DNA from 3 places in the Streptomyces sp. NPDC004732 genome. Region 1 is predicted to be linked to each of the others. Evidence: riboswitches for the same ligand, from Rfam matches in the RefSeq annotation. Region 1 holds a riboswitch; each other region holds the start of a gene.
What was found. A riboswitch is a leader RNA that binds a small molecule or an ion and turns the genes downstream of it on or off. The one in region 1 is predicted to bind cobalamin.
Positions count from the first base shown of each region.

Region 2: linked by a shared signal. The riboswitch ahead of ABZV77_RS36345 (ABC transporter substrate-binding protein) and the one ahead of ABZV77_RS26815 (prenyltransferase/squalene oxidase repeat-containing protein) in region 1 are both predicted to bind cobalamin.
Region 3: linked by a shared signal. The riboswitch ahead of ABZV77_RS39375 (energy-coupling factor ABC transporter permease) and the one ahead of ABZV77_RS26815 (prenyltransferase/squalene oxidase repeat-containing protein) in region 1 are both predicted to bind cobalamin.

Region 1 is NZ_JBEXJR010000009.1:43,800-47,376, forward strand. Features, by position in the region: gene ABZV77_RS26805 (aldehyde dehydrogenase) at 1-737, opposite strand, end outside; gene ABZV77_RS26810 (MBL fold metallo-hydrolase) at 940-1,995, shown strand; cobalamin riboswitch at 2,020-2,154, shown strand; gene ABZV77_RS26815 (prenyltransferase/squalene oxidase repeat-containing protein) at 2,277-3,500, shown strand; gene ABZV77_RS26820 (SCO2322 family protein) at 3,497-3,577, shown strand, end outside.
Region 2 is NZ_JBEXJR010000016.1:129,984-133,560, forward strand. Features, by position in the region: gene ABZV77_RS36330 (HAD family hydrolase) at 1-149, opposite strand, end outside; gene ABZV77_RS36335 (helix-turn-helix domain-containing protein) at 316-1,176, shown strand; gene ABZV77_RS36340 (VOC family protein) at 1,181-1,651, shown strand; cobalamin riboswitch at 1,659-1,845, shown strand; gene ABZV77_RS36345 (ABC transporter substrate-binding protein) at 1,910-2,953, shown strand; gene ABZV77_RS36350 (iron chelate uptake ABC transporter family permease subunit) at 3,004-3,577, shown strand, end outside.
Region 3 is NZ_JBEXJR010000021.1:20,354-23,930, reverse strand. Features, by position in the region: gene ABZV77_RS39385 (PTS sugar transporter subunit IIA) at 1-478, shown strand, start outside; gene ABZV77_RS39380 (PTS ascorbate transporter subunit IIC) at 536-2,110, shown strand; cobalamin riboswitch at 2,281-2,465, shown strand; gene ABZV77_RS39375 (energy-coupling factor ABC transporter permease) at 2,495-3,241, shown strand; gene ABZV77_RS39370 (energy-coupling factor ABC transporter substrate-binding protein) at 3,241-3,577, shown strand, end outside.

The sequences.
Region 1 (3,577 bases):
TTGCGGGCGGCGACCTCCATGACGCGCTTGCCCGCGGCGACGGACCCGGTGAAGGACACCTTGTCGACGTCGGGGTGCCCGACGAGGTACTCGCTCACCTCGCGGTCCGCGCAGACGATGGAGAGCACCCCTTCGGGCAGGCCCGCCTCGGCCGCGAGCTCGGCGAGTATGTACGCGTCGAGCGGGGCCTCCGGGGAGGTCTTGAGGATCACGGGGCAGCCGGCGAGCAGCGCGGGCGCCAGCTTGGCGGCGGCGGTGAACTGCGGGACGTTCCAGGGCACGACGGCCGCGACGACGCCCACCGGTTCGCGCCGGACGAGCAGCTTGCCGAGGACGCCGTCGCGCTGCTCCTCGTACCGGAAGTCACGGGCCACGGTGATCGCCGCGTCCCACACCATCATCGCGGCGAGGGCCTGCACCATCACGCTGGACGTGTAGGGGGTGCCGTTCTCGGAGCTGATGACGCGGGCGATCTCCTCGTGGCGCACCGCGAATCCGTCCTTGATCTTCGCGATGATCTCGATGCGTTCGTCCAGGGTCATCCGCGGCCAGGGACCGTGCTCGAAGGCCTTGCGGGCGGCGGCGACGGCGCGGTCCACGTCGGCGGGCGCCGCGTGCGGCACCCGGGCGAAGACCTCTCCGGTGTGCGGAGAGACGACGTCGATGACGTCCTTTCCGAGCGGGTCGACCAACTCCCCGCCGATGAACAGCTGTCCGTGTTCCACGAGCTCGGTCATGGCTGACTGCCTCCTGCGGAGCGCTTCCCGACGCGGTTTCCCGACCCGGTTTCCTGACACGGTTTCAGAACTGATACCAGTTCTAGTTCGTGGAGTCCACGGACGGAAGGGGTAACACAGCCTCCAGACAGTCGACTTGGGCGACTATTGGAACTAGTTCTAGTTATAGTGGTGGCACCCGGCGAACAGAGACGAGGCCCTCATGACCCCGCAGGTGACGGACCCGCCGGTGATCGAGCACGGCGGCGGCGTCTGGAGCATCAAGGTCCCGATCCCCGACAACCCCCTCGGCTTCACCCTCGTCCACCTCCTGGACACCGACGCGGGACCGGTCCTCGTCGACACCGGCTGGGACGACCCGACGTCCTGGGACACCCTCACCGCCGGGCTCGCCACCTGCGGCGTCGCGGTCGCCGACGTGCACGGCGTCGTCATCACGCACCACCACCCCGACCACCACGGCCTCTCCGGCAAGGTCCGGGACGCCTCGGGGGCGTGGCTCGCCATGCACGACGCGGACGCGTCCGTGGTCCGCCGCACCCGCTCGAACCCGCCGGACCGCTGGTACGCGTACCTGGTGGACAAGCTCACCGCCGCAGGCGCGCCCGCCGACCACCTCGCCCCGCTGGTCCTGGCCCGCGACGAGGGCCGTCCCCGCAAGCTCCCCGGCCTCGCCCCCGCCCTCCCCGACCGCTCCATCACCCCCGGCGAGCTCCTCGCCCTGCCCGGCCGCCGCCTGCGCGCGATCTGGACCCCCGGCCACACGCCGGGCCACGTCTGCCTCCATCTGGAGGAGGACCACCCGGCGGGCCTGCGCGGCAACGGCCGCCTCTTCTCCGGCGACCACCTGCTGCCCGGCATCACCCCGCACATCGGCCTGTACGAGGACCCCGATTCGGAGACCGTCACCGATCCCCTCGGCGACTACCTGGACTCCCTGGAACGCGTCGGCCGCCTCGGCCCCGCGGAGGTCCTGCCCGCCCACCAGCGCACGTTCACCGACGCGCCCGCCCGCGTCCACGAGCTCCTGACCCACCACGAGGAGCGCCTGACCGGACTCCGCACCCTGCTCGCCGAGCCCCTCACCCCCTGGCAGATCGCCGAGCGCATGGAGTGGAACCGCCCCTGGGCCGAGATCCCCTACGGCTCGCGCACCATCGCCGTCTCGGAGGCCGAGGCCCATGTGCGGCGCCTGGTCAAGCTGGGGCGCGCGGAGGCCGTGCCGGGCAGCGACCCGGTCACGTTCGTGGCGGTGTGACCCGGGAGGTGCGCGGACCGGCCGGTAGAGTGAGCGCGTCGTCCTCACGTCCGCCAAGGGGGAAGCCGGTGCGAATCCGGCGCTGACCCGCAGCCGTGTACGGGCCCCGACCTTCGGGACCCGTGAGCCGGAATGCCCGGCGCGGAACGTGACCGGCTCGCTTCATCGGGGCCCCCGATGAGCGGCACCGTCGAGGTATACGGAGCCGGAGCCGCCCGGTAGCCGTGCTCGCATGGTCCGTGCCGCCCCGCTCCCCGCAGGGAGAGGCAACCCGCCGCATCATGAACGTTCGTCGCAGCGCAGCGGTTCTGGCCGCCGTCGCCGTGTTCGGCCCGGCCGCAGCACCGGTCGCCTTCGCGGACGACACGCCGTCGCCCTCGGCCGCGCTCCCCTCGGGCCTCTACGGCAAGACCGACCCCAAGTTCGACGGTGTCTTCCGCCAGTCGTACGCCCTGCTCGCCCAGGACACCGAGGGCGTCAAGCCCGCCGCGAAGGCGGTGGACTGGCTCACCGGCCAGCAGTGCGCGAGCGGCGGCTTCGCGGCGTACCGCGCGGACGCCACCGAGCCCTGCAACTCCAAGACGGCGGTCGACAGCAACTCCACCGCCGCCGCCGTGCAGGCCCTCGCCGCGCTCGGCAAGCAGGACAAGACGGTCAAGAAGAGCGTCGACTGGCTGAAGTCCGTACAGAACAAGGACGGCGGCTGGGGCTACAACCCGGGGCTGCCCAGCGACGCGAACTCCACCGGCATCGTGGTCGGCGCGCTCGTCGCGGCGGGCCAGAACCCGGCGGCGATGAAGTCCCAGGACGGCAAGTCCGCCTACGACGCGCTGCCGAAGCTCGCCATGGACTGCGACAAGGACGGCGGCGCGTTCGGCCTCGCCGACGCCAAGTCCGGCAAGCTCTCGCCGAACGCCGACGCCACCGCCGCCGGTGTGCTCGGCAGCCTCGGCAAGGGCCTCGTCGTCTCCGCCCCCAAGAAGTCCGAGACCGCCGCGCCCAAGTGCGCGAAGCCGGACACCGCCGCGCAGGCCGCGGGCAACGGCGTGGGCTATCTGCTCGACACCCTCGGCAAGACCGACGACCACCTGATGTCGTCGATGCCGGGCTCCACGGACCAGCCGGACTTCGGCAACACCGCCGACTCCGTGCTCGCCCTCGCCGCCGCCGGGCAGAGCGAGCGGGCCGAGGCGTCCGCCGACTGGCTCGCGAAGAACTCCGCGGACTGGGCGAAGCAGTCGGGCCCCGCCGCCTACTCCCAGCTGATCTTCGCCGCGCACGCGGCAGGCATGGACCCGCGCGACTTCGGCGGCGCCGACCTCGTCAAGCAGCTGAACGCCACGGGCCCGGCCCCGGAGACCGCGTCGAAGTCCCCGTCCGCGTCGGACGCGGACGAGAAGGACGACGACGGCGGCGTCAGCGTCTGGTGGATCATCGGCGTCGGCATGGTCGCGGGCATCGGCATCGGCTTCCTGTACAGCGGCAACCGCAAGAAGAAGCAGTGACACGGGGCCGTGTGCGGCGCGGGCGCCCGGTGGTCGTGGCGTTCCTCGCCGCGCTGCTGTGCGCCCTCGCCGCCGCG
Region 2 (3,577 bases), on a different contig from region 1:
CAGTGCGACAGCTCGCGGGCGGTGGCCGCCGAGGTGTCGGCGGCGTTCGCCTCGTCCGTCGGCCACAGGGCGCTGCCCGCGAGAACGGCGGCGGCCAGCGCGCCCGTGGTGCCGATGACGGCCAGCTTGCTCTTTGCCCGTACTGCCATGTCTCTACGTCCCTGCCGTTCCCTGCGAGCGATGTGCGGCCCCGACCGGAGCGGCGCGCAATGCTATGGGGCGGCAGGGACATTTCCCATGATCGACGTCACCGTGGCGCGGTGGCATGGGGCGGGTGAACAGGGGTAGCAGAAGGGTTCCGCGCATACTGGGCCCATGGACTCCCGTGAGTTCGTCCGCGCCGCTCCACGGCTCGACGGCATGGTCGTCTCCGCGGTCGGCTACCGCACCGCGGGGCAGCGGCCGGGGCTGCACCGGGGGCTCCCTTCGCCGTATCTGACGGTGATCTTCTCCCTGGACGGGACCATCGCCACCGGCAGCACCCCGGACCGGGCGACGGGACCGGACGCGACGCGCACCGACATCATCGTGGGCGGCCTGCACCAGAGCCCCGCGTACGTCGTCCAGCCCGAGCACGAGGCGGGCATCCAGCTCGCCGTGCATCCCCTCGCGGCCCGCGCCCTCCTCGGCCTGCCCGCCGCCGGGCTCACCGGGCAGCTCGTCGTCGGCGGCACGGACGTCCTCGGCGACCCGGCCGCCGAGATCCGCGAGCGGCTGTGCGAGCTGGACCGCTGGGAGGAGCGCTTCGCCCTCCTGTCGGCCTACCTGAGGCGGCGCGCGGCCACGGACCGCGCCGCCGGATCCGTCCGCCCCGAGGTCGCGGAGGCCTGGGCGTGGCTGGCCAGGCACCGGGGCGCGGGCACCCTCGGCGGCCTCTCCCGGCACGTCGCGCTCAGCGAGCGCAGGCTGACCGCGCTGTTCCGCGCCGAGACGGGACTCACCCCCAAGCAGGCCGCCCGCCTGATGCGCTTCCAGCACGCCAAGGCCACCGTGACCCGCGCCGTCGCGGCGGGCGCCCCGCCGGACCTGGCCGGGGTCGCGGCCGACACCGGGTACTACGACCACTCCCACCTCGTACGCGACTTCCGGCAGTACACCGGCGAGACCCCCACCCGCTGGCTGGCCGAAGAGTGCCGGAATATCCAAGCCGGGGCGCACGGCCGGGGCGAAGAGTAGAGCCATGGAAACCAACCGGAACACCACGCAAGAACAGCAGCTCAGCACGCCCGCCCCGGCGATCTGGCCGGGCCTCCAGGCCCAGGACGCCCCCGCCCTGATCGACTTCCTCGTCGGCACCGTCGGCTTCCTGCGCACCGCCGTCTACGAGGACGAGGGCCGGGTCGCCCACGCCCAGCTCGACTGGCCCGAGGGCGGTGGGGTCATGCTCGGCTCGTACGACCCGGCCGACGAGGCGACCTGCGGCAGGCCCGGCACCGCGGGCGCCTACGTCGTCACCGACCACGTGGACGACCTCTACCGCAGGCTCGCCGAGGCCGGTGTGAAGGTGATCAGCGAGATCGAGGACAAGCCCTACGGAAGCCGTGAATTCGGCATCGAGGATCCGGAGGGCAACCGCTGGTCCTTCGGGACGTACCGCGGCGAGCCCAGGCCCGCGCCGACCACCGCGACGACGCCCGGGCCGACCGCGTGAACTCGCGTGATAACTTGCGCAAGCCAGTCAAACCCACACCTGGGCCAGGGAATCCGGTGCGAATCCGGAGCTGACGCGCAGCGGTGAGGGGGACGGGCGGGGCCACGGCCACTGGGCGTCACAGGACGCCCGGGAAGGCGCCCCGCCCGGCCGATCCCCGAGTCCGAAGACCTGCTGGCGCCCTCCCCGCTCACCCTGCGGCGGAGGTCACGACGCAGGCCAGGCTCCGCGTATGAGCCGTGACACCCAAGGGATCACGTGTCCTCGACAGCCCGTATATCCGCCCTCCTCTGTGCCTGCCTGTTCGCGCTCACCGCGTGCGGCGGCTCCGCGCAGAAGACATCGCAGTCCGGGCAGCAGAGCACCGAGGGCTACCCGGTCACGGTCACCTCCTGCGGCAAGGACGCGAAGGTCGGGGCACCCCCGCAGCGGGCCGTCTCCCTCGACCAGGGCTCCACGGAGATCCTGCTCTCCCTCGGCCTCGCCGACCGCATGGTGGGCACCGGCACCTGGACCGACCCGGTCCTGGAGAACCTGGCGAAGGACAACGCGAAGGTGGAGCGGCTCGCCGACCGCTACCCGTCCCTGGAGAAGGTCCTGTCCAAGGAGCCGGACTTCGTCAGCGCCTCCTTCCTCTACACGGTCGGCAAGGGCGGCGTCGCCGACCGCGCGAAGTTCGACGAGCTCGGCGTGCCCGTCTACGTCTCGCCCACCGACTGCGCGGGCAAGGACAACGACGGCGGCGGCGACGGCAAGCGCGTCAAGACCCTCACCATGGACACCGTCTACGGCGAGGTGCGCGACCTGGCGAAGGTCTTCCACGTCGAGAAGCGCGGCGAGCAGCTGATCGCCGACATGAAGCGCCGGGTCGGCAGGGCCACCAAGGACATCAACACCGCCGACGCCTCCGGCACCAAGCTCATGTACTGGTTCGCCAACTCCGACGCCCCGTACCTGGCGGGCTGCTGCGGCGCCCCCGGCATCATCACCCGCGAACTCGGCGCGAAGAACGTCTTCGACGACACCCACGAGGAATGGCCCCAGATCAACTGGGAGACCGTCGCCGACCGCGACCCCGACGTCCTCGTCATCGGCGACCTCACCCGCAAGTCGCAGTCCGCGGAGAGCGCCGCGGCGAAGATCAAGTTCCTGGAGTCCAACCCGGCGACCAAGAACCTGACGGCCGTGAAGAAGAAGCGGTACGTCCTGCTCAGCGGCCAGGCCATGAACCCCACGATCCGCACGGTCGACGGCATCGAGCAAGTGGCCGCCGGGCTGCGGAAGTTCGGACTCGTCAAGTGACGGAGGCCGCGCCGGACACGGGCAGTGTCACCGGCGCCGCCCCCGCCCGCGTGCGGCAGGGGCTGCTGTGGCTCGCCGGGGCCGCCGCGCTCCTCCTCTCCGTCTCCGTGGCCGTCACCATCGGCCCCGCGGAGATCTCCGTGTCCGACGTGTGGTCGACCGTCGCCGCCCACCTCGGCTGGGGCGAGAGCCCGCTCACCCCGATCAGGGACGGCATCGTCTGGAACCTGCGGATGCCGCGCACCGTGCTCGCCGCCGTCTGCGGCGCGGGCCTCGCGGTCTGCGGTGCGGTCATGCAGTCCCTGCTCCGCAACCCCCTCGCCGACCCCTTCGTGCTCGGGGTGTCGTCCGGGGCGTCCACGGGAGCGGTCGCGGTCGTCGTCCTCGGGGTCGGCGGGGGAGTGGTGTCGGTCTCCGCGGGCGCCTTCGCGGGCGCGCTCTGCTCCTTCGCGCTCGTGCTGCTCCTGAGCCACACCCTCGGCGACACCACGGACCGGGTCGTGCTGTCCGGCGTCGCGGCCATGCAGCTCTTCTCCGCGCTGACGTCGTTCGTCGTCCTCACGGCGGGCGACGCGGAGACGACGCGCGGCGTGCTGTTCTGGCTCCTGGGCTCGCTCAGCGGGG
Region 3 (3,577 bases), on a different contig from region 1:
ACTGGTCGTCGGCCTAGCCGCCAGGGACGCCTCCGAACACACCGCCGCGATGGGCGCGCTCGCCCGGCTGCTCGCCGATCCCGACACGGCACGCGCCCTGCGCGAGGCACCCACCCCGCAGGACGTGCACGCCATCCTCGGCGGCGGGGGAGCGCCCGCGGAGCCGCGCAAGGAGGCCGCGCGCGGCGGGGACCTGCACAAGATCCTGACCGTCTGCGGCAACGGCGTCGGCACCAGCCTGTTCCTCAAGCAGACCGTCGAGGGGGTCCTGGACCGCTGGGGATGGGACCGGTACGTCACCGTCGAGGCGACGGACACCATCTCGGCCAAGGGCAAGGCGAACGAGGCCGTCGCCATCCTCACCTCGCGGGAGATCGCCAGGACCCTCGGTGACGTGGGCGTCCCGGTGAAGGTCGTCGAGGACTTCACCAGCGCGACGGAGGCCGACCGGGTGCTCAGGGACACCTACGACGTCTGATCTGAGGCCCACGGACCCGAGAGAACCGAGAGACCGGGCAAGGAGAAAGAACCCACCATGGACTGGCTCGTGTCGACCGCCGAGTTTCTCGTCAACGAGATCCTCAGCCAACCCGCCTACCTCATCGGCCTCATCACGGCCGCGGGCCTGATCGCGCTGAAGAAGTCCGCCGGGCAGATCGTCGGCGGAGCCATCAAGGCGACGCTCGGCTTCCTGCTGATCGGGGCGGGCGCCACCCTCGTCGTCGGCGCGCTCGCCCCGCTCGGCGAGATGATCCAGGGCTCCACCGGGGCACACGGCGTGATCCCCACCAACGAGGCGATCGTCGGCATCGCCCAGGAGCAGTACGGCGCCCGCGTCGCCTGGCTGATGATCCTCGGCTTCGCCATCAGCCTGCTGCTCGCCCGCTTCACCCCACTGCGCTATGTCTTCCTGACGGGCCACCACATGCTGTTCATGGCGACCCTGCTGACGATGGTCCTGGCCATCGCGGGCCAGTCGTCATGGGTCGTGGTCGTCGTCGGCGGTGTCCTGCTCGGCATCCTGCTGGTCGCCATGCCCGCCTTCGCGCACCCCTGGACCAAGCGCGTCACCGGCAACGACAGCGTCGCCATCGGCCACTTCGGCACGGCCGGGTACATCGCGGCGGGCGCCACGGGGCAGCTGGTCGGCCGTCGCAGCCGCAGCACCGAGGAGATGGACCTCCCCGAAGGGCTGCGCTTCCTGCGTGACTCCATGGTCGCGACCGCGCTGTCCATGGTGCTGATCTACCTGATCATGTCGCTGGTCTTCCTCGGGAAGGTGGGCAAGGAAGAGGCGTTCAAGGCCTTCGGCGAGAACGGCGCGGCGGGCGCGGGCGGCGTCGGCGACTACGTCATGCAGTCCGTCATGCAGGGCCTCCAGTTCGGCATCGCCGTCGCCGTGATCCTCTTCGGCGTCCGCACGATCCTCGGCGAACTCGTCCCGGCCTTCCAGGGCATCGCCAGGAAACTGGTGCCCGGCGCGGTGCCCTCCCTCGACGCGCCCATCGTCTTCCCCTACGCACAGAACGCCGTCCTCATCGGCTTCATCTCCAGCTTCGTCGGCGGCCTCGTCAGCCTCGGCCTGCTCGCCTGGATCTTCCACCCGGCCTTCGGACTCGCCCTCGTCCTGCCAGGACTGGTCCCGCACTTCTTCACCGGCGGCGCGGCCGGGGTCTACGGCAACGCGACCGGCGGCCGCCGCGGCGCGGCGCTCGGCGCCTTCGTCAACGGCGTCATCATCACCTTCCTGCCCGCGCTGCTCCTGAAGGTCCTGGGCGCCTTCGGGGAGGAGAACACCACCTTCGGGGACGCCGACTTCGGCTGGTTCGGCACACTCGTCGGCTATGCGGCCAAGACGGGGGAGACCGGCGGGGTCGTCCTGATGCTGCTGATCGGCGTGGCCGTCCTCCTCGGCGCGATCGTCGTACAGAAGCGCGTCGTGGAGACCGGCTGGGACCCCGGCGCCCGCCGTGACGCACTGCTGCCGCCGGACCCGGACCGCGCCGCGGAGAAGGTTCCGGCCGCCGCCGGATCCCCCGTCGCGTATGCGAAGATCGCACCCCCGCGCGGAGCGCCGAAGCCGCCCCCGCCGCCGGACGCCCGGACCTGACGGCTCCAGACCCGCTTCTGCGCCCCCTGTGCGCCCCCCTTCCGCGTCCGCTCCCCACCGCCTGCCACTTCCGCACACAGCCTCTGAACAGGGGCGCACGCGGTGGTATGCGCGCTCGCGCGTGCCACCGGCGCAACGAGCCCGCAAGTTGTCAGCACGTCCGTTGCGCACTAATGTCGCCACGCCTTGGTGAACGGGAAATCCGGTGTGATGCCGGTGCGGCCCTCGCCACTGTGATCGGGAAGTCCGGCTCCAGCCCTCGCGGCAGCCACTGGGTACTCACGTGCCCGGGAAGGCGGAGTCCGGTCGGTACGACCCGTCAGCCAGGAGACCGGCCAAGGCGCGTTGTCCATCCACGAGGTGCTGGAGAGGGTCTGCCGAGCCATGCACATAGCCGAGGGTTTCCTCCCACCGGCGCACGCGATCGCCTGGGGCGTAGCGTCCGCGCCGTTCGTCGTACACGGAGTCCGCTCCCTGACCCGTGAAGTCAAGGAACACCCGGAGAGCACCCTGCTCCTCGGCGCCTCCGGAGCCTTCACGTTCGTCCTTTCCGCCCTGAAGATCCCTTCCGTGACGGGCAGTTGCTCGCACCCGACGGGAACCGGACTCGGGGCGATCCTGTTCCGACCACCGATCATGACGGTGCTCGGCACCATCACCCTGCTCTTCCAGGCGCTGCTGCTCGCCCACGGCGGGCTCACCACCCTGGGCGCCAACGTGTTCTCCATGGCGATCGTCGGGCCCTGGGCGGGATACGCGGTCTACCGGCTCCTCAAGCGGTACGACGTGCCGCTCATGGTCGCCGTGTTCTTCGGCGCGTTCGTCGCCGACCTGTCCACGTACTGCGTCACCAGCGTCCAGCTGGCCCTGGCGTTCCCCGACCCCAGCAGCGGCTTCCTCGGCGCCCTGGGCAAGTTCGGCGGCATCTTCGCCGTCACGCAGATTCCGCTTGCGGTCAGCGAAGGACTGCTCACCGTCCTGGTGATGCGGCTCCTCGTGCAGTCGAGCAAGGGCGAACTCACGCGCCTCGGCGTGCTGCTGCAGCGCAAGCAGACGGACGTGACGACCAAGTCGACCGAGCCGACCAAGCCGACCGAGCCGACCGAGACACAGACGGGGGCCAGTGCCTGATGAGCCGCAACGCGAAGATCAACACCCTGCTGCTCCTCATCGTGGCCGCGCTCGCCGTGCTGCCGATCGCGCTGGGACTCGGCGACGACGAGGAGGAGCCGTTCGCCGGGGCCGACGCCCAGGCCGAGACGGCGATCACCGAGATCAAGCCGGACTACGAGCCGTGGTTCTCGCCGCTGTACGAACCCCCGTCCGGGGAGGTCGAGTCGGCGCTCTTCGCCCTGCAGGCCGCCCTCGGCGCGGGCGTCCTCGCCTACTACTTCGGGCTGCGCAAGGGCCGCAAGCAGGGCGCGGAACAGGCGCGTGCGGAGCGGGCGGCCGAGCCGGTCGACGCGG